2 regions of the Paenibacillus sp. Y930 genome follow, and region 2 is predicted to be linked to the other one. Evidence: a T-box and tRNA genes for the amino acid it is inferred to sense, from the RefSeq annotation. Region 2 holds a T-box; the other holds one or more tRNA genes.
The links. The T-box of region 2 lies ahead of metG (methionine--tRNA ligase). A T-box ahead of a tRNA ligase gene usually reads a tRNA of that ligase, here a tRNA-Met.
Positions count from the first base shown of each region.

Region 1: it encodes a tRNA-Met, which carries the amino acid that the T-box ahead of metG (methionine--tRNA ligase) is inferred to sense. The anticodon was not compared.

Region 1 is NZ_JBXCIX010000001.1:530,264-545,449, forward strand. Features, by position in the region: gene AC1TO5_RS02605 (hypothetical protein) at 1-17, opposite strand, end outside; gene AC1TO5_RS02610 (hypothetical protein) at 40-168, opposite strand; gene AC1TO5_RS02615 (S-layer homology domain-containing protein) at 486-866, opposite strand; partial or broken gene AC1TO5_RS02620 (S-layer homology domain-containing protein) at 900-974, opposite strand; gene AC1TO5_RS02625 (hypothetical protein) at 986-1,603, opposite strand; tRNA gene AC1TO5_RS02630 (tRNA-Leu) at 2,025-2,113, opposite strand; tRNA gene AC1TO5_RS02635 (tRNA-Leu) at 2,167-2,255, opposite strand; tRNA gene AC1TO5_RS02640 (tRNA-Ile) at 2,272-2,348, opposite strand; tRNA gene AC1TO5_RS02645 (tRNA-Met) at 2,385-2,460, opposite strand; gene AC1TO5_RS02650 (hypothetical protein) at 2,628-2,810, opposite strand; gene AC1TO5_RS02655 (ABC transporter ATP-binding protein) at 3,041-3,934, opposite strand; gene AC1TO5_RS02660 (ABC transporter permease) at 3,938-6,847, opposite strand; gene AC1TO5_RS02665 (efflux RND transporter periplasmic adaptor subunit) at 6,851-7,921, opposite strand; gene AC1TO5_RS02670 (ABC transporter ATP-binding protein) at 7,884-8,603, opposite strand; gene pyrE (orotate phosphoribosyltransferase) at 8,833-9,480, opposite strand; gene pyrF (orotidine-5'-phosphate decarboxylase) at 9,473-10,204, opposite strand; gene carB (carbamoyl-phosphate synthase large subunit) at 10,358-13,579, opposite strand; gene carA (glutamine-hydrolyzing carbamoyl-phosphate synthase small subunit) at 13,572-14,711, opposite strand; gene AC1TO5_RS02695 (dihydroorotase) at 14,740-15,186, opposite strand, start outside.
Region 2 is NZ_JBXCIX010000004.1:261,788-276,973, reverse strand. Features, by position in the region: gene mntR (transcriptional regulator MntR) at 70-495, opposite strand; gene AC1TO5_RS13600 (cytochrome c biogenesis CcdA family protein) at 606-1,319, opposite strand; gene AC1TO5_RS13595 (metal ABC transporter permease) at 1,339-2,151, opposite strand; gene AC1TO5_RS13590 (metal ABC transporter ATP-binding protein) at 2,153-2,944, opposite strand; gene AC1TO5_RS13585 (metal ABC transporter solute-binding protein, Zn/Mn family) at 3,024-4,139, opposite strand; gene metG (methionine--tRNA ligase) at 4,311-6,272, opposite strand; T-box leader at 6,408-6,657, opposite strand; gene yidD (membrane protein insertion efficiency factor YidD) at 6,919-7,167, opposite strand; gene AC1TO5_RS13570 (Fur family transcriptional regulator) at 7,170-7,607, opposite strand; gene AC1TO5_RS13565 (hypothetical protein) at 7,682-7,906, opposite strand; gene AC1TO5_RS13560 (hypothetical protein) at 7,924-8,124, opposite strand; gene AC1TO5_RS13555 (Hsp20/alpha crystallin family protein) at 8,190-8,615, opposite strand; gene AC1TO5_RS13550 (spore germination protein) at 9,014-9,232, shown strand; gene AC1TO5_RS13545 (spore germination protein GerPB) at 9,238-9,447, shown strand; gene gerPC (spore germination protein GerPC) at 9,481-10,287, shown strand; gene AC1TO5_RS13535 (hypothetical protein) at 10,298-10,549, shown strand; gene AC1TO5_RS13530 (spore germination protein GerPE) at 10,539-10,976, shown strand; gene AC1TO5_RS13525 (glycoside hydrolase family 15 protein) at 11,130-13,097, opposite strand; gene glgA (glycogen synthase GlgA) at 13,115-14,539, opposite strand; gene glgD (glucose-1-phosphate adenylyltransferase subunit GlgD) at 14,959-15,186, opposite strand, start outside.

The DNA.
Region 1 (15,186 bases), on a different contig from region 2:
ACTTGTGCTTTGCTCATGCCTATGTTGACCTTTTCAGCTTTAATAAGATTTATTAATAAATTTCGCTAGCGTGCCTTGCTGTTCTTTTTTCACCGTGGCGGCTGTTTCTGCTGAATTAACGAACAGCGTAGCTTTGCCGACGGATATTTTCAATTTATTATTGGACATGAAACATTTCAAAGCAAGTAATCTATAAAGCACATTTAATTTCAAATCACTATATCTGTCTAGGGCAAATTAAATAAACTTACATACATTAGTTTATCTTGATATAAGGTGGTGTTCTTGATGAAACACAAAAAGACTTTAGTTGTGCGCCTGAGACCTGGCCAAAGATTACTTGTAATTGCGAAAAGACATCGTCGCCATCATTCCTAGATAGTATTAAATTCTGCATACAAAAAACTTGACGCCAACATAACGTCAAGTTTTTTTGTTTGAGTGCATCACTTAAAATACGCTCAACTCCATTATTTATGGCTTACCTAGTAATCAAGCACACGAAGTGCTAACGTAATAGCATCCGCACGAGTAGCTACTTTATCAGGACCAAATGTATTATTGCTGTATCCTACCACCAAACCATACTTAACTGCTGTAGCAACATAAGCTCTTGCATAAGCAGGAATGTTAGATGCATCGGCGAAAGTTAACTCATCCTCTGAGACAAGCTCTAGACCCAATGCTTTAACAATCATTACTGCTGCTTCTGTACGTGTAATGTCACCAGTTGGACGGAATGTGTTATCGTTATAGCCTGTTAGTATACCCGCCTCTACTGCTTGCTGAATATACTCTTTAGCCCATCCTTGAATTTTATCTGCATCAGTAAATTTCACTTCACCTTTTGCAGCTTCAAGTTTCATTGCGCGAACTAGAATAGCTGTGAACTCAGCACGATTAACTTCTTGATTCGGCTTGAATGAACCATCACTATAACCATTTACAAGTTTTAATGATACAGCGCGTTCGATCGCCGCTTTTGTTAAGGCTCAGGTGCTGTAGGATTGTTATGCTCATGAATTGCAGCTTGCAAAGCTGTCAAAGTAGTTTGCATTGTCGCTAACTTAGTAATATATGTATTAGCAGCTTCTGCATTTGCAATCGCTGACTCAAACGCCGTTGAGCGATCCGTTAGCGTCTCTGCTGCTGCAATAGCACTAATCAATTGAGCTTTCGTATTATCAATATCATTGCCAATAACTACTGTTACTTCATGAGAAGATAACGATCCTCCAGGAGTAATTTTATATTTTGTTGTTGCTGTAAATTGATCAGTAAGATCTTTCAACTCATATCTTTTCACAATTGTGTCAGCATTTTCAATAACCATTGTTTCTGGATCGTTATTAATAATAAACTCTAATGCAAAAGACTTAGTCATTTCTACTTCTAAAAATTGTGTACCATTATTTACAACAATGTAAGGATTCTTGAAAAATTCGTGTGCTGCTGATAATGTAGCATCTTCACCCTCTTTTACAAAATGAATAACTGTTGCTGTTTTGGTTTCTGTCGGTTCCTCTGCATACACAGGCATTGCAGATACCAATAAAGCAATGATAAGTACCGCTGATAAATGTTTATACCATCTGAATTTCATAATTAACCTTCTCCTTTAAATTCCTAATCTCGAAATAATGATTATCATTCTCAATATGATCTCAAAAAAATATTAGCAGTGAGCGCTGCTAATTCGGTGTATTGATAATAATTATCATCCTCAGTGAATATATCCCATAAGCTCCCCTCTCGTCAATAGTATTTTTAATAAAAATAGGTAACGCTATCATTTGTCAACCTTTATACATATTTTGATATTTTTCTTTTACTTCCATATAAACTCCACTGACAAATTCATTTATCTCTATTAAATGCCACTCTACAAGGAATAATTCATTTCTAATCCATGCCCTTGAATCTAAAACATCGAAATAACAAAAAACCCCCTTCAAGCTTAGCTTGAAGGGGGTTGGATTATTCAATGAATTTGCTACATAATAGAGTGAATCTAATAAATTAAATGGTGCCGAGAACCGGAATCGAACCGGTACGGTAGTCACCTACCGCAGGATTTTAAGTCCTGTGCGTCTGCCAGTTCCGCCACCCCGGCGTAGTACTATGTATACAATATTCAATTGAAAAATCAGTTAACCTAGGAAATAATGGTGCCGAGAACCGGAATCGAACCGGTACGGTAGTCACCTACCGCAGGATTTTAAGTCCTGTGCGTCTGCCAATTCCGCCACCCCGGCAAGGGTATGTAGCTAATGGTGGGCCCTGAGGGACTCGAACCCCCGACAAATCGGTTATGAGCCGACTGCTCTAACCAGCTGAACTAAGGGCCCTTAATAATATAATGATAACTCATTATGTCCAAAGGTTGGTTGCGGGGACAGGACTTGAACCTGTGACCTTCGGGTTATGAGCCCGACGAGCTGCCAACTGCTCCACCCCGCGTCATTGCTATTTCAAACGTTATCGCAACGGCGACATGTATTAATATACAACATTCAAACATATTACGTCAAGCATTTTTTAATATTTTTATTTATTTTTTATTTTCACCACTTTTATTCATAAAAATTACCAGTATTAATAGGTTTACACTACTATATACCTATGCACTATATTAATCCCCTTGAATTATTCAATAAATATTTCACTCCATATCTTCCCTTTAACGATTTGAATATTTCTATTTCCTGAGGGCAATCAAGACCATACATCCAATAATCATTTTCCATTCGCTGTACAACACAACTTGCTTGAAACTTTGATTCATATAATCTAATCCAATATATCCACATCTATTGTTACCTCCCAAAACTTTTCGTAACTCCTTGATAGACTTCCTAGTAACGAAAAGTTACTTCGGAAGCATTAGCCAAAGATAACGATAGATTACCCATTTTACACAAAATCATTCCAATTAATAAAAATAATGTAACAAGATAAGAAAAAATCCCCTTATCGCTAACAATGTTAAGTTCTAAGTATCGAACTTTCTACACATCGTCGACGATAAGGGGATTACTCTTTATTCTTCCTTTAGCTGAATCTGCGGTGATCTAATCGTAATCTTCTCACCATCAAACTCCATTAATACTTTATCTTTAATATCCATTGCCTTCAAATATTCTTTTGGAACTTGAAGACGACCAACTTTATCAACAACCACATAAGCAACATGCTCATTTTGTGAGGTATGCGCTGATAACGATACAAAGCCTTCACCATGCGATCCGATCTCTGGGTTATGCTTCACAAATTCCGTACTCGTTAAGCCGTCTCTAATCGCAACAACGCGGTCAACTTGACTGGCTAAGGTCATATCATGGGTAACGATAACGATCGTGACACCGATCTCCTTATTCAGCCTACGAAAAATATTCATAATCATATCAGATGTCGCAGTGTCAACCGATCCTGTAGGCTCATCTGCTAGTAGCAGCTCTGGACGATTAGATAACGATATCGCAATCGCCACACGCTGCTGCTCACCGCCTGAGAGCTGATGCAATTTATTATGCATCCGGTGCTTCAAACCAACCCATTCTAGAAGCTGCGTCGCATACGTACGATCCAACTTTCCAGAAAGCATCATTGGCATTTCAACGTTTTCAAGAGCTGTCAAATACGGCAATAGGTTTCGAGCATTGTTTTGCCAAATAAAACCTACCGTATCCCGCTTATAGCTTACACGCTCTTCCTCAGTCATTTTCAACAGATCCCAAGGACCCACTTTAACTTGCCCTGCAGAAGGACGATCTAAGCCACCTAGCGTATTTAAGAGCGTTGATTTACCACTACCACTATTACCGATAATAGCCATCAATTCGCCCTTCTCAACGGTTAGGTTCAAGCCTTGTAGAGCGACAACTTCCAAATCGTCAGTTTTATATATTTTTACTAATCCTTCACAATAGATCATGAATTATCGCTCCTCTCCCATTTTCACAGCTTGATGTACTTTAAGCTTTTTGATATGAAGGAGTAAGAACCCGGCACCAATTAACATCATCACAAGCACGACTAGCATTAATTGATTCGTATCGCTAGCTTGGAAGATAACACGGAATGGTGGAACCATTTCCGAGGCGTTGTCCGCCGATTGTAAAAATGGTAAGAAGATGTAGCTGACAACTTTACCAATACCAAAACCGAGTCCAATTGCAAGTCCTGCCGTTAATATTTGCTCAATCAGCAACATACTAGTTAACTGTGACTTCGAAAGCCCCATCGCACGTAACACACCAAATTGAACGACACGACCAGACAAATTGAAGAACCAGTATAATAGATAGCCTGCTAAAGTAACCGCAATCGTAACGAGGAATCCAAGACTTAATATACCGAATACGCCACCTCTAGTCGGTAACTTCGATTGAATAATTAGATCATTACGTACATCTTTAACGGTAACTACGTCTAATTTCGAAGCGGCTAGATGATCAAGCAACGGAGCAACAAGCGCATCCGGCTCCATCTTCACCCATACTTCATAAGGAATTAGCGGTAATTGATCATATATATAGTCCAAGTTAGCAATTAAGAACGGTTCACTATCTGGATATAAATTAGGCCAGAATGGAACGATGCCTTGCACTGTAAAATCTAATGTTCCATCTGTGAAACTTACTGAAATGAGATCGCCTAATTTCAATTGATATTTTTCAGCAATGTTTTCTGGTATTAGAGCACCATGCTCAGCCAATCCAAGGTATGACAAGTAATACGCCGGATCATAATCATACAAATCGTCTCCGAACCAAGCTACATCATAGAAATCTTTATTATCAATTCCCATAATTGTACCTTTCCCAACCGTCTTACCTGATACAATAATATTATTTTTGGACTGAAGTACTCTTGTAGCAGCTTCTACGCCAGGACTAGTTCGGAATACTTCGAACGGTGGTTCTGTATAGAGTAACTTCTGTGGTTGGTTATTATTTCCATTACCTCCACCATTTCCTCCGTTGCTGCCACCGCCGCCATTGCCTCCACCGTTTCCGCCGTTATTACCACCATTATTCCCGCCATTGTTATTGCCATCATCAGGTTTCTTCGTAGGAATCTTTTCAGGAATTCCGCCCCAATTCGTATGAACAATAACATCAGCACCATTTTTATACAGCGTTCGCTCCGTTGAGTTCAAGTCTATCGTACGAGCAGCCGAAGCATTATACACACCTAAGCCGATCGTTAAAATAAGCAATGTCATCAATGGATAGTAGCCTTTAGAAGAACGAGATAATTGTGTTAACGTCAAGTAAGATGATACAGGTAAATACCTTTTACCTAGCCAATTGCATAGTGCTATTATCCACGGGAAAATTCGCAGACATAGCAATCCAAGCGCAAAAATTGCTATTGCAGGTACAAAGAATAAAAACGGTTGAATTTGCATTTGATCACTTGATACGCCTGAATTAACAGTAAGTAATTGACGTTCATTGAACAAATACCAACCATAGATTGTAACGAGTACTAATATAATATCCAAATACCATTTTTGCCAAAATGGCTTTTTGTCAGATCGAGCCAAATCTTGTTTGTAACTAACGATGGAGGCTCTTGCGTACTGTACCGCTGGAATAATTGTTGCTAAAAGAGCGATAACAACAGCTATAACTCCGGCAATAATCGTTTCTACAGAGAATCCAATCGTAATCGACTTACGATTGACAAAGGATAAAAATCCATCTGCTGATCCAATACTTTTGGACATAAACCATCCAATCAATGGACCGATAACAAGAGCGATCAAACCAAGCATTATACTCTCGACGACATACATGCCGACAATTTGCCTTGTTCCTGCACCTCTACTACGAAGGACAGCAATATCACTGCGTTGTTTATCTAGCGATTGTCTTGCATTCATCATAATGAAATAAATAACCATTGCTAGCATTGGCGCAGCTAAAGTAAATAGCATCGTTTGTAATTCATTACTTTGCGCTCGGAAAGCTTTCAATGTTTCGGCGAATGATTGCTCTACTTTCGTATCTTTAAGTCGTTGGTACAACTCAATATCTAGACGATTTAAAGTAGAAGCCAGTTCATTAATTTGACTACTTTTAATTTGTGAAAGATCGAATGAATAATACCAAGATGCAGACTGCAAGAAAATATTTTGTTTTTTCAGTAGTTCTTCTTGAAACAACGTTTCATTAACAAACAGTGTTCCAAATTGCGATTCTACCCCTTGAGCCCAGTACGCATCAGAAATGTCTGTTGGCGATACAATACCAACAATTTGCACAACGATTTGTTTACTATTATCAGCACGATAATAGAATAGATCGCCAACATGCACATCATTACGATACATGCCTTCTTCAATCATTACCGCTTCCAGTACGCCTTTATCGGTAAGCTTGTCACTGAACCATTGTCCTTGTACAAGTTCATTATGTTCCTGTAAACCACTCATCGATTGAATATTTAAGGAACGTGTGCGACTCGCATCTACTTTATCAGGAAAGACTGGAGTAACATTACTTGGACGTATTCCATATTGTTGCACGAAGGTATCAAACGGGAAACCTATCGTTTTGGGAATATCATCCTTAATATATTGCTCTACAGAGAGCAATCCATCCATATTATTGCCATTTGCAGGTACGCCTTGATATTTCATCATTAAAGATCCTGCAGGCTTACTTTCACTATCTACCTTCAATTGTTGTGCAATGACGCGTTTCAAAGCTCCATCTGCATACATTGGAATACTTGTGGCAAATGCGACAGCAACAATAAGTCCTAACAAAGTACTTAATGTTAGCCAACGAGTATTCCACATTTTACGGAAAATAAAGCGAAAGAAGGGTACACCCATATCTTATCTCCCTACTACTTTCTGACCAGGCGTTAAGCCTTGTAAAATTTCGACATCAGTAGCAGTCTGCTGTCCGACTTCTACATCTACTTCACTTTTTTGCCCTTTTTCATCCACTACTTGAACATAAGTACGGTTACCTATGCTTCTTAGTGTAGATGGTGGGATGACAATAGCATTTTCTGTACGACTAGTGATGACGTTAATAGAAGCAGTTAGACCGCGAGCCGCTCCCGCAGGTAATTTATCAATCTGTACAATCATATAATCCTCGATACGATCAATTTCACCTGCTGCACCGCCTGATCCGTTCCCACCACCAGATGAATCAGTAGCTTTAGTAGGAAGTTGTTTCACTTTTCCTTTAATTGAACCACCGTTACTAATAGAAACCGTAGCTTCCATACCAATAGCAACTTTTTCTTGCTCTGTTTTTGTTAATTTCGCGCCTGGAACAAGCATTGTTGTATTGGCTACAATGGCAATCGGAGCATAAGCTTTAATAAGATCGCCTTTTTTTGCAGTTAGCGATACGATCGTGCCTGAGAATGGTGCTGTAATGACACCTTTTTCAATTTCCACCGCCATATCGTCTAGCTTTTGTCTTTTTTCTTCAAATGCAATACGTTGCGCCTCATACTCTGATTGATCCATCTCATCTCTTGAACGTAGCAATTCCTTCATCGCTAGTTCATCGCGTTGAAAAGCGAGTTTATCTAGACGTAAAGTTTTTTGCAGTTCACTTACATCAAGCTCTGCAATGACTTGTCCAGCAGTAACTGTATCACCTGTCTTCACGTGCACATCTTTTACATTAAGATCACCTTTAGTGAAATACATCGTTTCTTCTTCTAATGAAATAATTCTACCAATAACTGTTACCTTTGTTTCTAATGTTTTCGTAGCAACTGTATGCTCTGGCTTTTGCGAGATTTTCGGAGGAATAATATCAGGTATAACTTCCTCTTCTTTTTCATTCGGTAATAGACTACAACCACTTAATAATAGTGCTAAAATAACCATTGATATACTTGCTTTACGAGATAAATTTGCCATCCACCATTTCATAAACATGGTCTGCAACCTCCAAAATTGTAGGATCATGTGTCGTCATACATATCGAAATTTGTTCATACTTAATAATGCTTTGAAATAACGCCATTACTTGTGCGGACATCGCAGTATCCAATTCAGCAGTAGGCTCATCTGCAAGTAATAGAATCGGACGATGTGCAATAGATTTTGCTATAGCAACACGTTGTTGTTCACCACCCGATAATTCATACGGGCGGTGATGCATACGTTTTTCAAGTCCAACAAGTGTTAAGCATTCTTCAACGCGCTCTTTCCATTCTTTTTTGGGCCGATTCGCCATCCGCAAAGAAAGTTCAACATTTTCATAAGCAGATAATAAAGGCATTAATGCAAACGCTTGAAAAATAAACCCCATTTCATTGCGTCGTATTAATGTCCTTGCCTTATCGCTTAGCGTATCGAACGGTTTACCATTGAAATCAATACTCCCTTTGCTTGGCGTATCTAATCCGCCAAGACTGTTCAACAAAGTCGTTTTACCTGAGCCTGATCTTCCTTTTAACATAACAAGCTGTTGACGTTCAACTGTCATATTAAGTCCCTTTAACACATGAAGATCTTTGCCACCCACTTGAAAGATCCGTTCCATCTCTCGCACTTGTAATAGTGGAGTGTGACTAGGCTCGACATCATTTTCTTGAATATGTAACTGTTCATTCATATAATCTCATGACACCCCTCACACTTATTCTATATTAGAGACGTTTAATAGTTGGAAAAGGTTACAACTTTTAAATTATTTTCTGAAAATTTTCTAATAACATTGAAATATCATTATAACATTCATTGCTCTCATGTAATCAACTAAAATAGACATTATCATTTCATTACTGCTGAAACGATAATGTCTACTATATATTCGCTTTATGTTCAAACATCATTGCTGTCGTTTAATTGTTGTAAGCTTGAGGATTAGCTCTCCATGATTGAAGTGCTGCTACATCATCTTGAGCAATTTCACCAGTGGCAACAGCTTGTTCAATTAATGCAGAATAATTGGAAATGGTTTGCAGTGGAATCCCTGCTTCCGCAAACGCATCAATAGCCGATTGGAACTGATACGTAAAGATAGCCAATACTGCAAGTGGCACTGCTCCAGCTTCACGAACAGCAAGTGCTGCTTTCAATGAGCTACCACCAGTAGAAATCAAATCCTCGATAACGACGACCTTTTGGCCCGGTAGTACGCGACCTTCGATTTGATTTTGCTTACCATGTCCTTTAGCTTTATCACGAATATAAGCCATTGGTAAGTTCATTTTTTGTGCGACCCATGCAGCATGCGGAATACCTGCTGTTGAAGTACCAGCAATCACTTCAGCGTCAGGGTACATTTCATTAATTAATGCTACAAAACCATCTGCTACTTTTTCACGAATTTCAGGATAAGTCATCGTAAGACGATTATCGCAATAAATAGGTGACTTTATGCCAGACGTCCATGTGAATGGATCATTCGGACGAAGCGCTACTGCTTTTATTTCTAATAATGATGCAGCAATATCTTTTGCAAGCTGTTCCAATGATACTTTACTCATATGAGATTAACTCCTCAATAATAGATTCAATTGCTAACCGCGGATCAGTTGCAGCTGTTATCGGACGACCGATAACCATGTAGTCAGTCCCTTGTCGTAATGCTTCACTAGGCGTCATAATGCGAGATTGATCATTCAGTGCTGCTCCTAATGGACGAATACCAGGTGTAATCGTTTGGAATGCTTGTCCACAAGCATTTTTAATCGCAATAACTTCTGATGGTGATGCAACAACGCCATCTAACCCTGCTAATTGTGTTAACTTCGCATATGAAAGTACTGCAGCTTCAACCGTACCAGTAATTCCGATCTCACCATTCATAACTTGCTGACTAGTACTAGTTAAATGTGTTACGGCGATTACCGTTGGACGGTTCTGACTAGAGCTTGCTTGCTGTACACCTTCAAGCGCAGCCTCCATCATAGCGCGACCACCTGCAGCATGTACGTTGAACATATCAACGCCTAGCGCAGTAATACTCGTTGCTCCACCTTTGACAGTGTTAGGAATATCATGCATTTTCAAGTCTAAAAATACGCGGAAGCCACGATTTTTAAGCCCTTCTACAAAAGTGGGGCCTGCAGCGTAGTATAGCTGCATGCCCACTTTCATATAGCAAGGAATTCCGTTCAATTGCTGAATTAACTGCTCCGCAGCAGTTGCACTTGAATAATCAAGTGCAACCATAATTTTCGAAGCCGCCTCTGCTTTTGTAAGTGACATACCTTGCCCTCCTAAAACTTTTTGTTTACTTCATGAAAATACTACTTAGTAACAAAAAGTTACTTCGGAAGCATAAAAATTTATTGTTATCTACTTGATGATGCTTCCTGATAACAAAAAGTTACTTCGGAAGCATCATCTAAAATTTTTCGTTTACTTCTGTGGAGATACTGGCATAGCACTAGAAGTGAAGTTAATAGTTTGCATCATTGTAAGTAATGCTCTTACTGTATCAAGTGACGTCATACATACTACCCCATTCTCAACTGCTTCACGACGAATACGGAAGCCGTCACGTTCTGGAGTTTTGCCCTTCGTAAGTGTATTTACTACGAATTGAGCATGTCCTTCACGGATATGGTCAAGAATATTTGGAGCACCTTCACTTAATTTATTAACTCGCTCTACATATAACCCTGCTGCTTCTAGCGCATCTGCAGTACCACCAGTTGCCATTAATTTGTAGCCTATATTTGCAAAACCACGCATTAATTCAACTGTTTCTTGCTTATCTTTATCCGCTACTGTTACAAGAATTGTACCAGAGTTAGGAATTTTCATACCTGCACCAATAAGTCCTTTGTACAATGCTTTTGCAAATTGTACGTCGCGCCCCATTACTTCACCTGTAGATTTCATCTCAGGCGTTAATGTAGGGTCAACACGACGAAGTTTCGCGAATGAGAATACTGGAACTTTAACCGATACATGATCATCTTCAGGCCATAAACCATCTACATAACCAAGATCAGCAAGTCTTTCATTCAAGATTGCACGAGTTGCCAGATTCGCCATCGGCAGATTTGTTACTTTACTTAAGAATGGTACTGTACGAGAAGAACGTGGGTTAACCTCGATTACATATACTTTCTCTTCGTGAATAACAAACTGGATGTTAACAAGTCCGATAACTTTAAGCGCTTTTGAGATTTTAATCGTAATATCTACGATTTGTTGCTTAATATCGTCAGATAATGATTGCGGAGGATATACAGCAATCGAGTCACCGGAGTGAACACCTGCGCGCTCCACATGCTCCATAATACCTGGGATAAGTACCGTTTCGCCATCACAGATTGCATCAACTTCAGCTTCTTTACCAAGCATATAACGGTCGATCAATACTGGATGTTCAGGGTTGATCTTCACAGCTACTTCCATATAGCTTAACAGTTCTGCATCAGAATATACGATTTCCATTGCACGTCCACCAAGTACATACGATGGTCTTACAAGAACCGGGTAACCGATAACTTGAGCTGTAGCTACTGCTTCACCAACAGTCGTAACCGTTTTACCATCTGGTTGCGCAATATCTAAGCTACGAAGTAACGCTTCGAATTTCTTACGATCTTCCGCTGCATCGATACTTTCAAGGCTAGAACCAAGAATTTTCACGCCAGCTTTAGAAAGTGGAGCAGCAAGGTTAATCGCTGTTTGACCACCGAACTGAACGATTACACCGATTGGTTGCTCTTGTTCGATAACGTTCATTACGTCCTCGAAGAATAATGGCTCAAAGTATAGACGATCAGATGTACTGAAGTCAGTCGATACCGTTTCAGGGTTGTTATTAATAATAACTGCTTCGTAGCCTGCATTTTGAATAGCCCATACAGCATGAACAGTTGAGTAATCGAACTCAATACCTTGACCGATACGAATTGGTCCAGAACCTAGTACAAGGATTTTTTCTTTCGTTGTATCCGTTACTTCATTTTCTACCTCGTATGTGGAGTAGTAATATGGTGTAACTGCTTCAAATTCTGCAGCACAAGTGTCCACCATTTTATAAACTGGAATCATACCTTGCGACTTACGATATGCACGAATATCATCTTCATTCGTGTAAGCAGCATTTGGGAATCCTTCTTGACGAATTTCAGCAATTGAGCGGTCAGAGAAACCTTTACGTTTCGCTTCATATAATAACTCTTCTGTAAGTTCAGCTGATGTACGAATGATATCTTCAAATTTCACGATACCTTCGATTTTATCAAGGAACCACCAGTCGATACTAGTTAGATCTTGAATTTCTTGCAGTGCATAACCACGACGGAATGCTTCAGCAACTAGGAACATACGCTCATCATCAGGCTTATTAAGGCGAGTACGTAATACATCTTCAGAAAGATCAACTGATTCTTTCAAATGAATACGGTGCGCACCGATTTCCAATGAACGTACTGCTTTATGAATAGATTCTTCGAATGTACGACCAATCGCCATGACTTCGCCAGTTGCTTTCATTTGCGTACCAAGTTTGCGGTTCGCATCAACGAATTTATCAAATGGCCAACGAGGAATTTTTGATACGATATAGTCAAGAGCAGGCTCGAACATTGCATAAGTTTGACCAGTAACTGGGTTAACGAGTTCATCAAGAGTATAACCAACCGCAATTTTCGCAGCCATTTTTGCAATGGGGTAGCCCGTTGCCTTAGAAGCAAGCGCTGATGAACGAGATACACGCGGGTTAACCTCAATTACATAATATTGATAACTGAACGGATCAAGCGCAAACTGTACGTTACAGCCACCTTCGATATTCAAAGCGCGAATGATTTTCAATGATGCTGAACGAAGCATTTGATATTCGCGATCAGACAATGTTTGAGACGGCGCAACTACGATAGAGTCACCAGTATGAACACCAACTGGATCGAAGTTTTCCATGTTGCAGACAACGATACAGTTATCGTTAGCATCACGCATAACCTCGTATTCTACTTCCTTCATACCAGCAATTGATTTCTCAATTAGACATTGATTGATTGGAGAGTAACGAATACCTGAAGCAACAATTTCACGAAGTTCTTCTTCATCATCACAAATTCCGCCGCCTGTACCACCTAATGTGTAAGCAGGACGAACGATAATCGGATAGCCAATGGAGTTAGCAAAAGTAACTGCAGCCTCAACTGTCGTTACAATATCACTATCTGGAACCGGTTGGTCAAGCTCACGCATTAAATCACGGAACAAGTCACGATCTTCTGCTTTTTCAATGGCTGAAAGCTGAGTTCCAAGCAATTGAACATTTTCTTGCTCAAGCACGCCAGCACGAGCCAGCTCAACTGCCATATTTAGTCCCGTTTGTCCGCCAAGTGTTGGCAGCAAACCATCTGGACGTTCTTGACGAATAATTTGAGATACAAAGTCAAGCGTAATTGGTTCGATGTAAACTTTATCAGCCATATTTGTATCAGTCATAATTGTTGCAGGGTTACTGTTGATTAAAACAACTTCATAACCCTCTTCTTTCAATGCTTGACATGCTTGGGTACCCGCATAGTCAAATTCCGCCGCTTGTCCGATAACGATAGGACCAGAGCCAATTACAAGGATTTTTTTAAGTTTATTATTTTTAGGCATTTTGTAATTCTCCTCTCAACATTTCCGACAATATAGCTTGACGAGGTTTTTGCGGATTTTCTTGCTTATGGTTGCGAATCATTTCAATAAATTGATCAAATAGGTAACCGGAATCCTCTGGACCTGGAGCCGCCTCTGGGTGATACTGTACTGAGAATGCTGGGAACGTTTTATGTTTCAAGCCTTCAATTGTTTTATCGTTGTTGTTGATATGTGTCACGATTAGATCAGTAGCTTTGATTGATTCATCCGTTACTGTATAACCATGGTTTTGCGATGTAATATAGCAACGATTTGTTGCTAATTCTTTCACTGGATGATTACCACCACGGTGACCAAATTTCAATTTTTCTGTATCTGCACCGCATGCAAGAGCAAACAGTTGATGACCAAGACAAATTCCGAACATCGGGAATTCACCAAGTAGTTGTTTAATTGTTTCCGCAATATGAAGATTATCTTTCGGATCCCCAGGACCATTCGACAATTGAATGCCATCTGGTGCAAGGCGACGGATTTCATCAGCCGTTGTGTCGTGAGGAACAACTACGATATCGCAATTACGTTTGGACAATTCGCGAATAATTCCACTTTTAGAACCACAGTCAATTAACACAATACGCTCTTTATTACCTGGATTTGTGTACACATATTCTGTGGAAGTACGCGCTACCTGATCTTGGATTGATGGTGTTGCTTTCAAACGTTCTAGAAGTTCTTCAACATGCTCATTACCCGTTGTAATAACACCCTTCATCGATCCCAATTGACGAATTTTACGAGTCAACATACGAGTATCGATATCAGAGATACCAGGAATTTCATATTCTTTCAAAAGATCACCTAAAGAATATTGTGCACGCCAGTTACTTGGAATTGGTTCATAACGACGAACTGCTAAGCCGTGAATAAAGGGGCGAATTCCTTCGAAATCATCACGAGTAATACCGTAGTTACCAATTAATGGGTAAGTCATTGTGACAATTTGTCCACAGTAAGACGGGTCAGTAATAAGCTCCTGATATCCTGTCATTCCTGTACTAAATACGACCTCACCAATCGTTTGAGTTTCAGCACCGAATGATAATCCTTTAAATAAAGTTCCATCTTCTAATAATAATCTTGCTTGCATCCGTTTCACTCCTCAAAAGTTGTACTTTCTATTCAGTCCAAACAATATTACCATTAACAATTGTTGCTACAGGCCATCCTTTAAGTTTCCAACCACCAAACGGTGTGTTGTTACTCTTAGATAGGAATGTACTAGTGTCAACCACTTGTTCATTTTCGATATCAACAATTGTAATATCAGCAGGCTTACCAATTTCAAGGCTACCTTCTTCAAGGCGGAACACTCTAGCAGGATCTTGTGTCAATCGTTTCAAGAGGAAGCCTAAAGTCCAGCGACCTGTTTCTACAAAATGTGTATAAAGTAATGGGAATGCTGTTTCCAGCCCAACAATTCCAAATGGTGCAAGGTCAACACCTTTTGCTTTTTCCTCTGCGCTATGAGGCGCATGATCCGTTACGATAATATCTATAGTACCATCCTCTAATCCTTCAAGAACAGCTGCTACATCTCGTGGTGTACGAAGTGGAGGATTCAT
Region 2 (15,186 bases):
AAATTTTTTACTTTCTAATATGTTCAAAATCATTTTCCAATGACCTTCGAACAACCTTTTTCCACTCTATTATTCTTCATTATCCAGCTCAGCTCTTAGCTGCTTATATTGTTCCATACGAGCAGGGTCTCTGCGGAAATATTCTACTAGAGTCTCGATACAAGTAATCGAATCAGAGCTCAAATGATGTTCAATACCTTCAACATCAGCATATATATTTTCTTCTTTTACACCAATCGTCTTTAGAAATTCCTCAAGTAATTCATGGCGTTCCATCAAGCGTTTGCCCATTTTTTTACCTTTGGGTGTAAGGATCAATCCACGATATTTTTCATAGATTAAATAATTATCTTTATCTAGCTTTTGAATCATTTTCGTTACAGAAGACGGATGTACAGACAAGCCTTCCGCAATATCTGAGACTCTAGCATATCCCTTTTCTTCCATTAGCTTATAAATTCTTTCCAAGTAGTCTTCCATGCTCGGAGTCGGCATTGAAGAACCCCCTTACATTACTTCATCACCAGTTTAGCCTTGGTGTCACTCGTACTATGATACACTTTTTCATAGGAAGCCTGCAACCTTTTGTCCATTACTTGATCAGATTAGAATTTCAACCACTCTGGTGTCATCATATTAAGCCAAATTGTAATCTCCGTCATCTGATCAGTAAATAAGAGAATACCCATTACGATCATAACGGCACCACCTATTTTCATAACTTGACTAGAATATTTCAATATCCATCTCGACGAGCCTAAGAAAAAGGCAAGTATGAAGAATGGAATCGCAAAACCTAAAGAGTACGCTGTAGTCAACTTGAACCATGTACCTGGCTCCGCAGCAGCCATTGATAGAATAGCTGCTAGTGCCGGACCAATACAAGGTGTCCATCCTGCTGAAAAGCCTATTCCAAATATAAATGAGCTAACATAGCTACTTTTCTTAGGGATAAGATTGAACCGCTTATCCTTCATTAATAATTGCGGCTGAAAAATACCGAGTAGAAATAGTCCCATAATGATAATAAGAACTGCTGAAACTTGGCGAATGACTTGATTATAATCGTATAAAACTTCACTAAACGCATTCGTACCGTAGCCTAATGCATAGTACACCGTACTAAAACCAAGTATAAAAAAGAATGTATGACTCATCATAAGCCATCTCTTTTTAGATCCCATCTCATTTTCTTTCAGCTCTGCTACTGAAATACCCGTTATGTAGGATAAATACGATGGATACAATGGCAAACAACAAGGAGAAATAAATGATATAAACCCTATACCAAACGCTACCCAAATCGAAATTTCACTCACTTCTAGTCACCTCTTCTGCTTATAATCTACTTCTTAACAATAAATTTTTACCTAGCAAAATTAATAATAAGAAGGCAATTAATACAAGAACAATGGTACCTCCTGCTGCCAAATTCCATACACCAGCAACTAATAGACCGATAATGACTGCGAGCTCACCGATTAATACAACGATAAATATACTTTGTCGGAAGCTTCGAGCAAGTAGTAAACTACATGCAGCAGGAATCGTTAATAAAGCTGAAACAAGCAATCCTCCGACAATTTTAATAGAAACACTTATAACTAATGCAGTCATTACGCTAATAAGTATATTATAAAAACTTACAGGGACACCACTAACTGATGCAGCTTCCTCATCAAATGTAAGTAGAAACAGTCCATGCATATGTTTACCGATTATGAATAGCACAACAACCGTTACACCAAATATCAGCCATAGGTCACTCGAATTTAATGTATAGATGAAGCCGAATAAGAAGCTATTAGGGTCCATATTCAAGTCGCGACCTAGTGTAAAGAAGATCGATGCTAACGCGATTCCACCAGACATAATAATGGCAAGTGACAACTCTGCATACGACTTATATGATTTTCTAAGTTTCTCAATCGCAAATGAAGCTATTAGTGCAAAGATCAATCCGAATAGAATCGGAGACTTCCCAATAACAAATCCTAGCGCCACCCCAGCAATAGCTGCATGAGACAATGTATCGCCAATCATCGATAAGCGACGCAATACTAGAAATATTCCCATCAATGGAGCCGTTATACCGATTAGTATTCCCCCAATTAGTGCACGTTGGAAAAATCCACTCATCAAAATATCCAATCTATTTTCCTTCTTTCTTACTTTCCAATTGAGTGCGCAAATGCCGCAAGCTATGTGCTAAATTTTGCTCCACACAGTCTTGAGTTTCATGAGAATGTCGCACATAGAAATTCAGCTTACCAGAGCTTGCTGCTGGTTTCTCTCCAAGATATCCTTTGATCATTTCCATATCGTGAGACACCATTAAGAACGTCATATTATGATGCTGATGCATATGCTTGATCATATGGAAGAAACTCTCTTGGGTCTCGGCATCGATCCCAACCGTCGGCTCATCGAGAATTAACAAGGAAGGATTGTTAATAAGTGCGCGTGCTAGAAATACACGTTGCTGTTGTCCACCCGATAATTGACCAATTTTTTTATCCGCCAAATCCTCTACGCCCATTGCCATCAGAGCATCATCACATTTTATGTAATCTTCCTTCGAATTTCTCCCAAACCATTTACGCTTTCCAACTAGTCCTGAAAGTACTACTTCGCGAACAGTAGCAGGGAACAAAGGATTGAGCGAATTTTTTTGCGGTACATAACCAATTTTCTCCCATGCCTTGAATTGTGAAAGCGGCTGACCAAATAATTTCACTTCGCCAGATGTTGGTTTTAACAAGCCAACAATCATGCGCAGTGTCGTTGTTTTACCCGCTCCATTCGTTCCGATTAAGCCAATGAAATCTCGCTCTTTCACACTAAAGCTAACATCTTTCAATATTTCCCGTTGCTGATAGGAGAACGATACCGAATCAACTGTAATAACATCACGGTGGCATGTAGCATCTATTTGTGTAGCCATCATTTCCTCCTAAAACTTTTCATTTAACTGTAAGACAGCAAAACGGAGCTTATTAAGCTCCGCAGCCAATCCAATACTACTATTGTAATGCTTGAACTAAATTTTGCAAGTTCAGCTCCATTAAACTAATGTAATCTTCGCCAGCCTTTTCTTGCCTTGTCGTTAGTCCTTCTAGAGAATATAGTACCATAGTATCAACTTTTGCTTCGGATGCAAGCATTTTCGCTAAATTATCCGAGACTAGTTCTTCAAAGAATATATATTTCACACCGTTCGCCTTAACTGTCTTAGTAATTTCAAGAATATCTTGTGCTCTAGGCTCCGCATTAGGACTAAGGCCCATAATTGATATTTGCTCTAAATTATAATCGCGTGCAACATAGCCAAATGACTGATGTGATACAACAATTGTACGTTTTGTAAGATTAGATAACGCTTCGGTATATTGTTGATCAATAGTTGTTAGTTTTTCCACAATAATATTATAGTTTTCTTCATACTGTGCGGCGTGGTCTGGATCAACCTTCACTAGACTTGCTTTAATATTACTCGCAAGAATTAATGCCGATTTGGGTGACACCCATGTATGTGGATCAGTCGTGTGGCTATGAGTATGTCCTTCATCTTCAGTGGTTTCTTCCTGATGGTCGTGTGCTTCTTCGGATGCAGCATCATGCTCATGATCGTGCGCATCTTCTGTTGTGGCGTCATGCTCATGGTCATGTGATTCTTCTGTCGTAGCATCGTGCTCATGGTCATGTGATTCTTCTGTCGTAGCATCGTGCTCAGCTTCCTCGTCAGCTGTATCTATCAACGTCATGCCTGCACTAACTTCTTTTACAGTAACTCCACTATCAGATTCCAGCCCTTGCTGAAAATTTTCAATCCATGTTTCAAGTCCTGCTCCATGATAAAGTAGAAGATCTGCATTGGAAGCTGTAATAAGATCTTTACTCTTAGGTGTCCAATCATGTGGTTCTACACCCGTTGCAATGAGATTAGTAACATCTACATGCTCTCCACCAATTTCTTTCGTTAAGTAATAAATAGGATAAAAGCTAGTTACCACTTGAATTTGTGAAGAGTCTTTTGTTGCGTTCGTTGACTTTGTATCATTACCGCAACCTGTAATCATAACAATCATTGCAATAATAGCAACAATTGTACTTAAACGCTTGTTCATTGTATTAATCATGTAATAATCTCCTATAAATGCTTTTTGTTAATAGCAACCCTTAATAGTAATCATTACTATTACGCTTTTCATTATAGTAGTTCAATAGACTAGTGTCAACCCTTTCATACCAACAAAAAAAGAGCTGTTTATTGCCATCATTAGCAATAAACAGCTCTTTCATACACTTTATTATTTCACAATTGCACCATTAGGCATACTGTCTGGAACCCTTGTTAACGTCAGTTGATCATCTACAGAAGCTGCAAGGATCATTCCTTGAGATAGTTCTCCGCGCAATTTCACCGGCTTCAAGTTTGTTACACAAATAACTTTTTTGCCAACAAGATCTTCTGGTTTATAAAACTTAGCAATACCGGATACGACTTGTCGTTGCTCGTAACCTAGATCAAGCTGCAATTTCAACAATTTATCAGCCTTTGGTACAGGTTCCGCTTGAATGACTTGTGCAACACGTAATTCTACTTTAGAGAAATCTTCAATTCCGATCTCTTCTTTACTATCTGCAGGTTTTTCAATAGCAGGTGTAGGTTCAACAGTAGCACTGCCGCCCTTCATAGAGCTAGTAATGAATGTTACTTCCTCTTCAAGATCAAGACGAGGGAAAATAGGAACAGCTTTCTCTACTTTCGTACCTGCTGGGATTTTATTATAAATGGCAATGCTATCCCAAGCAGTTAATTCACCTTCAACAATTCCAAGCTGCTGCCACATCTGACGCGGTGCATGTGTTAAGAATGGCTGGATCATAATGCTAATCGAACGAAGAGATTCCGCTAGATGACCCATAACGGAAGCTAGCTTAGTAGCTTCTGCCGGATCTTTCGCCAATGCCCATGGTTGAGTCTCATCGATATATTTATTCGTGCGACTTACAAATTTCCAGATCGCAGTTAGCGCTACAGAGAACTCCATATTATCCATTGCTTCCTCTACTTGCTTCAGCGTAGATAGCGCATAGCTTTCAAGTTCTTCATCAAATGTAGAAGTCACACCAAAGTCTGTTGGAATATTTCCTGCGAAATATTTATCGATCATCGCAATGGTACGATTCAACAGATTACCTAGATCATTGGCAAGATCGAAGTTAATACGTTCGATAAAGTTATTCGGTGTAAATTCACCATCAGAACCGAATGGCACTTCACGTAGCAAGTAATAACGAAGTGCATCTAGACCATAACGATCGATAAGGATAACAGGATCAATAACTGTCCCTTTAGATTTTGACATTTTACCTTCCTTCGTCAATAACCAACCATGTGCAAATACCTTTTTCGGCAGCGGTAAATCTAATGCCATTAACATAATCGGCCAGTAAATCGTATGGAAGCGTACAATTTCTTTCCCAACAAGATGCACATCTGCAGCCCAATATTTCTCAAACATATCTTTTTTCGTATCATCACCATAACCAATAGCTGTAATATAGTTGGACAAAGCATCAATCCATACATAGATCACATGCTTTGGATCTCCTGGAACTTTAATACCCCAATCGAATGATGTACGCGATACGGCTAGATCTTCTAGACCAGGCTTAATAAAGTTGTTGATCATTTCATTACGACGTGATTCTGGCTGAATGAACGTTGGATGATCTTCATAATATTGCAGCAAACGATCTGCATATTTGCTCATGCGGAAGAAATAGCTTTCTTCTTTCAGTAATTCCACCGGACGACTACAATCAGGACAGTTTCCGTTGACTAATTTATTTTCTAAGAAATAAGACTCACATGGTGTACAGTACCAGCCTTCATATGATCCTTTGTAAATATCATCTTGATCGAGTAATTTCTTGAATAGCTTTTCAACAACGACTTTATGACGCTCTTCTGTTGTACGAATAAAATCATCATTGGAAATTTCTAGCTTAGCCCATAACTGTTGAATTCCATGAACAATTTCATCAACAAATTCAATCGGAGTTTTACCATTTTTCAAAGCGTTTCGTTCGATTTTTTGACCATGCTCATCTGTACCCGTCAAATACCATACATCATAGCCACGTAGACGTTTATAACGTGCTGTAGCGTCTCCCGCTACTGTTGTGTAGGCATGACCGATATGTAACTTATCACTCGGATAGTAAATTGGTGTTGTGATATAGAAGCTGTTGTTGCTGGACATGTAACCACTCTCCTAAATTAATATATTATTGTACAATAAGCGGGCATATTCGCCGCCGAATCAACTACGGAGCATTACCGCGTGATCACAGTCAGCGATTTTGAACTTCCTCTGAACGCAAAAAACTCTCGTCCAACATGGGACGAGAGCTAAGCTCACGTGGTACCACCCAAATTCCAAGACTTGCAAAAATCGCGCTCGTCTTGCTTCTTAGATTGCCAACTGGCAATATCTTTATCGCAGACATACGCCTCGCCCTCACGTTATCCGCTCGAACAAGGAGCCTCCAAGACCATATTCCAACACCTTCAGCATGTCGGCTTCCACCAAGCGCCGTACTCTCTACAAAGGAAGGGTATTGTACTCATCTCTTCACTGGCTATTACTGTATAGGTAGTTCAAAAAGCAGACTTTGATAACGATGTATATGCTGAAGTAGCATAGTCGGCGTCGAATATGAAGCGAATTTGGAAAGTACGGTTCGCGTGTACGTAATCATGTACACTTGCGCTTCCGCCTTTCTAAAATTAGCTCCATCTTCTCGGTTCTGAAAGCCCACTTTTTGAACTCTCATTGAACCTTATTGAACTTTCATTAAATGATATATCTCTAATATAAAAAATGTAGACGCCAATGTCAAGTGACGCTATTTGTTCTTCGGTTTAGGTTCAGGTACATAATCGATACCACCTTGATGAAACGGGTGGCATTTACTAATACGCTTAATCATTAACCATGTTCCTTTGAACGGACCATGCTTTTCAATCGCTTCAAGACCATAGGCTGAGCACGTCGGATGAAATCGGCAAGTCGGTGGCTTATGTGGCGAGATGAATAAGCGGTAAAATTTAATAGGAGCCTTAACGATTGATTTCATAACATGACCGATACTCATTATTATTCGCCGCCTTGAATTTGCTCTTCCTCAGCACAAGCCTTACAATGACCGAATACTTCGAATTTATGCCTTATCACTTTAAAATCAGTCGGAACATCTGTTTGATCCATTGGACAAAATTTAATCGGATATGTTTTTCCGCAGCCAAGACAAATCATATGATGGTGATGATCATGCGCACGACAATGAATTTTGAACTTCACGCCTTCTTCGAACATCACTTGTTCTAATACACCTAGCTCCTCCATAACGCGAAGGTTTCGATAGACCGTATCAAAGCTAAGTCCTGTATACGTTTTCCCCATATGATCGTATACATCTTTCGGAGACAAGTAGCTTACCGATTCTGAGAATAGCTTCGCTAATGTTTTACGCTGATCTGTTACTCGTAAACCTCTAGCTGACATAAGCGTAACGATTTCATCAAATGTTTGCATCAATTGACCTCCCAACAACTATATTATTATCATGTATTGAGAAAAGCCCCCTTGTATAAAGAGAGCTTCGTATTCTACCCGTTATAATACATATCTGCCACAAAGGCACCACTCATACTTACGAAAAACACTGCTGTTAATCCCCATAACAAATTACGAATCAATGTCAACTGTCGAATCTTGGTCTCCGGCGCTCGCCCTAGACGAGCCATCGAGACAGATCGGTGAAGAAATAACGTCGTAATAAGCGAAGCGACGAACAATAGATTAACACCGAACCATATGACTTGCCAATACATGCTGACACCTCCAGTTGCTATAAGTACCAAATATTAAGAATAATCATTAGCACAATAAAACTAACTAGAGCACCGGCAAAATTGTACCAACCCAAACGGAATCTTTGTTGAAACATTTGTAAAATCCCAAAGCTCAACAAGCCAAAAATAAGTAAAATAAAAATAATGGCAATTATAAATAAATCCGCAGAAACATCGCTTACATTTACTACTGACACGGTGGACACTCCTTCACGATCTAATCGTAATCATTAGACATTATACTAGATCGCGAGATTATTAGCTAGTTTGTTATATAATGTCGATAAAATTTTATTGGTCTTGGTCGTTTCGTCAATCGAATAATTAGCTGATCTTCTTCAATTTTTGCTTTACACTCTCTAGATTTCACTAATTTTGGCAGCTTAATCAATTCAATATGCTGATCTGGCAGCCCTTCTATTTTCACAAAGTCTTCCCTAACATAGAGTATAATTTCATCTTGATCATATCCTATCGGAAGTTGAAAAATCACTTCAAGCGACTCTTTTCCTTCTTTTATCTGATAGCTACTTTTGGATCCATATTCGTTTTTTTTTGCTGGAGTACCCGTTGCTTGCTTAATCTGATTAATCCAATTATCGACCACTGGAATTTCCCTTAGGCTCTCCAGATTTTTCGGAAAATTAGCATTGCTAAACCACTTCTCGAAATCATCCCAATTTTTCAATAATCCCACCTCATCTATTTCATGTATAGATTAGCTTATGCACCAGCTAACAAGTAGGCTACTCGTTATTAACTGATCAAGGACTTTTTCGACGTCGAATAAACTACGAAGCCGATCATCGTTATCAAAGTCTGATTTTTGCACTACCTCTTCAAATCAAAGTTCAAAAAGCGGGCTTTCAGAACCGAGAAGATGGAGCGCTACTTGTGAAAGGCGGAAGCGCAAGTGTACATGTTTGGTACACGCGAACCGTACTTTCCAAGTTCGCTTCATATTCGACGTCGAATAAACTACGAAGGCGATCATCGTTATCAAAGTCCGCTTTTTGAACTTCCGCTACAAGGAACGCTTAGGCTTATAATGCATAAACTACAATAAACAGTGAAGTAGGTGAGTTCATGCCATCAATCGTTGGCTTTGTAAATGTAGTTAGTAACGGCTCTAGTGGAATCGTACAGTTCGGTGATGCTGTTCAAGTATCACCTTCTAGCTCTTCCAAAACCTATGCTGGCGCTGGTTCTTTCTTAACAGGTAGTTTAGCAAATTCTAATACGGGACTAAGTGCTACCAATTCATTAGATAATGATCTTGTAGACAATGTCAGTGGAGTATTGTGATCGCTATGTTAACGGTACAGCAACAAATTAACATTCATAGTATTCATATTGAGACGCTTTCGAATAGCTCCGTTTTTCAAATTGGTACTTCAGGAGCTATTTCTGCTATTTCTCATGTATCTACACAATCATTACTTCCATCAACAGGACCTGATGGGATGTCTCCCATGGATCAATTTACACCTTTTCTTGTCCCACTTCCCAATCCAGGATAATAACAATTCAATTATAGAAGGGCTGGATCTACGATGTATAACTCTGAATCTTCGTCATCTTCGCAGTTGAACCCATGGCAACAATGGGCGTTCCGTATCGAACAACGACTGCAAGAACAACAAGATACGATTGATACATTACAAGCAACAATATCCCAACTTGAGCAACAACTAGCAGTTCAAAAACAAAATCCTAGCTCTAATACCCCTCCAATTTTTCATGTTGATAAAATTGAATATCATTTTGATCAATTAAAAGTAGAAACATTAGAAGGTTCCTTACAAATTGGTATGTCAACAGCAAGTGCCAGTCAATTGCCGACAATGATAGAAGAGTTAGCAATGAAACAGAAAAATATTCATAGTAATTCAGCACATCCCAATTCCAAGGCAAAAATTGTGGAAGGTAATACCGCTCACGATCTTTCCAAACCAATGAAAACATCCGTGCACAATAGCATTCCTTCGGCAAATAATGCCCCTCCAACTGAAAATCCATCGAACTTCCCCGTCGGTTTTGAGCAGCATTTGAGTGATCAATTACGCACTTATCTTCACGAACAAGGAGTAGGCTATATTCGCAAGATGAGTTCACGATTAGACATCCCAATTAATGACGATCATATCACCCAAATCATTATTGATCTTGAAAAGCAAATTGAGGCTCGAATTCATCATTACGTAGCTGATGAGGCACCCTCTTTGAATCGAATTGCTCCCTCTTCTGATCAAGAACTGCAACATGAATGGGAAAAGATAGAGAGATCGGTAAGTGAACGTACATGGCATGATATAGAGACTGCAATTAGGCACTATTTACAAGAAAAAGCTGTGCGATAGGAGATTACCAATGAAAATTATTATTCAAGAGCAACATCTGCATGTGGACCAAGTTAATGTCATCGCTAACTCAAGTTGTTCAAATATCCAAGTTGGGGATAACGACCAAGTTATACTTTATTCCACTATCGAAACACCACCTGATGGCTTTCAAATTGGCCCCTTTAATTCTGCTTCAAAGCCTGCACTATGTCCATCTGGTAAAATAATTCAATTACCTCAGCCTTCCATAAGTAAGGGGAAATATCGTTATGAGTCATAATACGCTTTCTAGTGTCACAAACGTAAATGTTATTAGTAACTCCTCAAGCTCGATCATTCAAGTGGGTGATCGCGACAATACTTCGATGATCAGTAGAAGTATCGTTGTATTACAAGACGTAACAAGGAATACGGGAGATGAGCCTAATTTTAATCAATATCAATTATTTTGTAAGCCATCTCCCAATCTAAAGCGACTCCTCTACCCTAGCAAAATCGTTGAACGAGCATCTGATATGGAGCAACCATTGGATCTTAACGCCATACCAGATATCACCATCGGCCGACTGAAAGTAATATCTAACTCTGACTCGTCGAATATCCAGATAGGTAATGGCAAGCAAATGTATTCCGAGTACCGCTCAAAAAGCTTTGAGCAGCACTTCGTTGCCCAACCACACAAAAAAGAGTATCCTTTCTCACCTTAACGGTTAAGAAAGGATACCTTTTTGTCATTCGTGAATTGAACCCTGAATAGTAGACACTATAAAAAAAGTGTGCTATTCGGGGTTCAGTTCATCATTACTGCGGTACCGTCTGTTAAAAATATTGTTATTACTGAATAACAATATTTTTACTTACTATACGATTTGGTTTAATTGCTTGTATTTTGCAGCGTATTTACATACCGACTGAACAACCGTAGCATGTGACCATGTTAACGGCGCTACCGATAATGGTGTACCGTCAAAAGGGTTCAATTGCTCTGCTAACAGCCCACTTGATAAAGTATGCTGGGCAACCCACTCCAATGTACGTCTTGGGCTTTCAAGGTCGGCAATCGTTTTCGCTGACGCAATCTCAAAGTTAGCTACCCATAATGTGCAAATAATCCATGGATTACCTGGTATACGTTCAATATCACCGGATTGTTGGAAATAATAGTCGTTCACATAACGAGCAATTCCGCCTACTTCTGTTTTCACTTGTAGTCCTTGCTTAATCGATAGCATCGTCTTTTGCACACGATAATCATCGACAGGCAACACACCAAAATCCAAAATACCAAACATACTACTTTCAAGCGTCATATCTTTGACCCATACATTATCCTTCATCACTAGACCGCGAGCGAATCGTCCTGCTTCCTCATCCCACAAATGCTCTAGCATACCACTTTTAATTCGTTCAGCAATATTACGATAATGATCACTACGATCATAATCCCCGAATAAATCAGTGAATGAAGCGGCGGAGATTAGTCCACCATAGACAGAGGCCGTCGTATAGGTCCATATGCCATAACGTTCTTCCCATAAATCATAGCTTGGTTTCGGTAAATTCATATCTTCTTCAATATAACTGCTTAAGAAATTAGCTGCTGGGCGAATAAGCTTCGTATACAGCCCTTGTGGCAATTCAATAACTTGATGGCGAGCATAATCTTGCCATAATGCAAACAGAACTAATGCCGTCTCATCCTCTTGAATCGGCAAGCGACGATTCCCTTGCACAATATACGGATGCCAGCTGGAGCCTACCGTTCCGTCTGGGTTGTATTTATGATACAAATAGCCATCAGATGAAATCGTATCCGCACAGAATTGGAAAAATGGTGCTATCATACTTTGATACCCAGCTAATGACATTGCATCAGCGACTAGCGCACCGTCACGAGGCCACATATAGCTATAGTGGTCGCGATTGTACTGCAAAATATCTGTGTCGTTAGCAGCGATGATAGCGCCATTCTCATCGGTTTGCGTGCGAACGAGCAATAAGCTTAATTTGAATAATTTACGTACCTCATTCGGCAAATCTCCGAGATCAGACTCCGCGCGTTGCAACCAATGGTTCCAGTATACAACCACTCGGCTTAATAGCTTCTCTGGGTGCTGATCACGAACATATTGGTCTAGACGCTTCACTTCCTCTAGATTGGCACCGATTGACATCCAGTAGAAAATCGTCTTTTCACTATGCCCTCCAACAATGGTACGGAAGCTTAACGTACTATCAACGGAGCCTTGAGCAATTGTATTCCCCATAAGCGTACCATCTTCAGCATCTCTCCAAGTACCTTCAGCGGTATTAAATCGTTTCACACCAGTAGAATATTGTAAGATTCCACCTTCATCAGAAAATCCATTAAACATAAAGTAATTAGAGCGCTTGTAATGATAGATCGTATGATTTTCCGGGTAATACACTGCAGTATCTCCAACTTCTGTTCCCTCGATCATTAGATCCTGATGGAAGAAAATTCTCACTTCCCGAGCTTCTTCACGATAATTGCGGATTGTTACTTGTTTAATGAAAATACATTCTCTTTGATGAATGCCATCATTAATTTGTAATTCAATGCCTAATCGGTCATGCCTGGCAATAACGTTAGTAACAAGAGAGTCTTCCAGATAATCAAGCTCGAACTTCCACTCCGCATGGTCCAACCATGAAAATTCACCTTGTACCCAAATACCAACTCGACAATAATGCCCTCCTACATGATTCAGTTGTCCTACATACGGGTAATAAATATCTCTAATAAAGCCGTGCTGATCCATATTAAGCAACATCTTCCCATTACCTACAGCTAAGTGACGTGCCATGAAGCCATCTCCTCTCCTTAGCTAAGTTGTTGATATAGCTTTTTATATCGTTTTGCGGAGCGATTCCAACTATAATCTTCACGGGCTCCATTATTTACAATGCGTTTCCATACCTCTTTGTCATTGTATAAGCGAAGAGCATAACGAACGGTATATAAGTAATCATGTGCATTGTAGTTGGTAAATGTGAATCCATTCCCAGAATAAGTATATTCATCATATGGAAGAACAGTGTCCCTTAGCCCACCAGTTTCTCTAACAATTGGTACCGTACGATATCTTAGCGAGATTAATTGGCTTAAGCCACAAGGTTCGAATCGTGATGGCATTAGAAACATATCCGCTCCACCATAGATCCGGCTTGCGATTCTGTCACTATAGCCTAACCAAAATCTTAATTTGTCTGGGTAACGTAATGAAGCCTCATAGAAATATTTTTCATACATCTCATCACCAGAACCAAGTATAACGATCTGTACATTTTCTTGTAATAGCTCGTCCAACGTAGCAATAATGAGATCAAAACCTTTTTGTTCCACTAATCTTGATACGACACCGATTAATGGAATCTCACTATTTTGCGGCAATCCCATTTCAATCTGCAAATCTAGCTTGTTTTTTTGTTTGCGAGGTAGCGAGTTACGATAAGGTGCTACGAGATGAGTATCCACCATTGGATCAAACATTTTTTCATCGATACCATTAACGATGCCGATCAAATCTTCACGGCGATATTGGAGCAATGTTTCCATCTTCTCACCGTAATAGGCGGTTTGAATTTCCTCGGCATATGATGGACTTACCGTTGTAAGCTTGTCCGCATATTGTAAGCCTGCCTTCATGCAGCTTGCATTCCCGAAAAATTCAAGACCTTCTGCATTGAAATACTCATCGCCAATCCCTAGCAATTCCTTCATCTTATCAATACTGTATATCCCTTGATACATCAGATTGTGAATTGTGTATACGGAGCGAGATTGCGACCAATCCGGGTGATAAGCATATCTTGTCCGCAATAAAAACGGGATTAAACCTGTCTGCCAATCATTACAATGGATAATATCGAATTTCTCGCCGTAATACGGTCCCGCCTCAAGAACGGCTGCTGAGAAGAATACAAATCGTTCAGCGTCATCATCATAGCCGTATAAGCCGCCACGCTTGAAATAATACTCGTTATCGATTAAATAGTAAGTGATTCCTTCGAGCTCACCCTTCCACAAACCACAATATTGATTTCGCCAACCAAAGCCTACCTCATATTCAGCGATAAGTGTGAAGTGCTCTAAATATTGAGGCTGAATGGAATCGTATTTCGGTAATACGACGCTTGTCTTTACATCTTGTGCATCTAGCGCCTTTGGCAATGCACCTGCGACATCAGCTAATCCACCACTCTTAGCAACAGGTACCGCTTCAGAAGTTGCAAACAGTATATTCATCCCTATTCCCTCCAATAACTTTTTATCTAGTATTTTGAACTTCCTCTTCCAATCGAGGCTCAAAAAGCGGGCTTTCAGAACCGAGAAGATGAAACGCTACTTGAGAAAGGCGGAAGCGCAAGTGTACGTGTTTGGTACACGCGAACCGCACTTTCGAAATTCGCTTCATATTCGATGCGAGTAAGCTACAACGCATCACATCGTTATCAAAGTTCGCTTTTTGAACTTCCTCTTCCAATCGAGGTTCAAAAAGCGGGCTTTCAGAACCGAGAAGATGGAGCTAATTTTCGAAAAGCGGAAGCGCAAATGTACGTGTTTGGTACATGCGAACCGTACTTTCGAAATTCGCTTCATATTCGATACGAGTAAGCTACAACGCATCACATCGTTATCAAAGTTCGCTTTTTGAACTTCCCTACCTAGATGATGCGACGCTTTGCTGCTAGGTATGGTCCCGACTCCACACCACGGACTTCTCTGTTTTCTTTAATAACAACATCTTTATCGAAAATACTGCATTTCACTACACTATTTGGTAAAATTATTCCATTTTGCATGATGATACTATCTTCCACGACTGCTCCTTTATGAACATGTACCCCGCGGAATAAAATACTATTGCGAACTGTGCCTTCTATTAAGCAGCC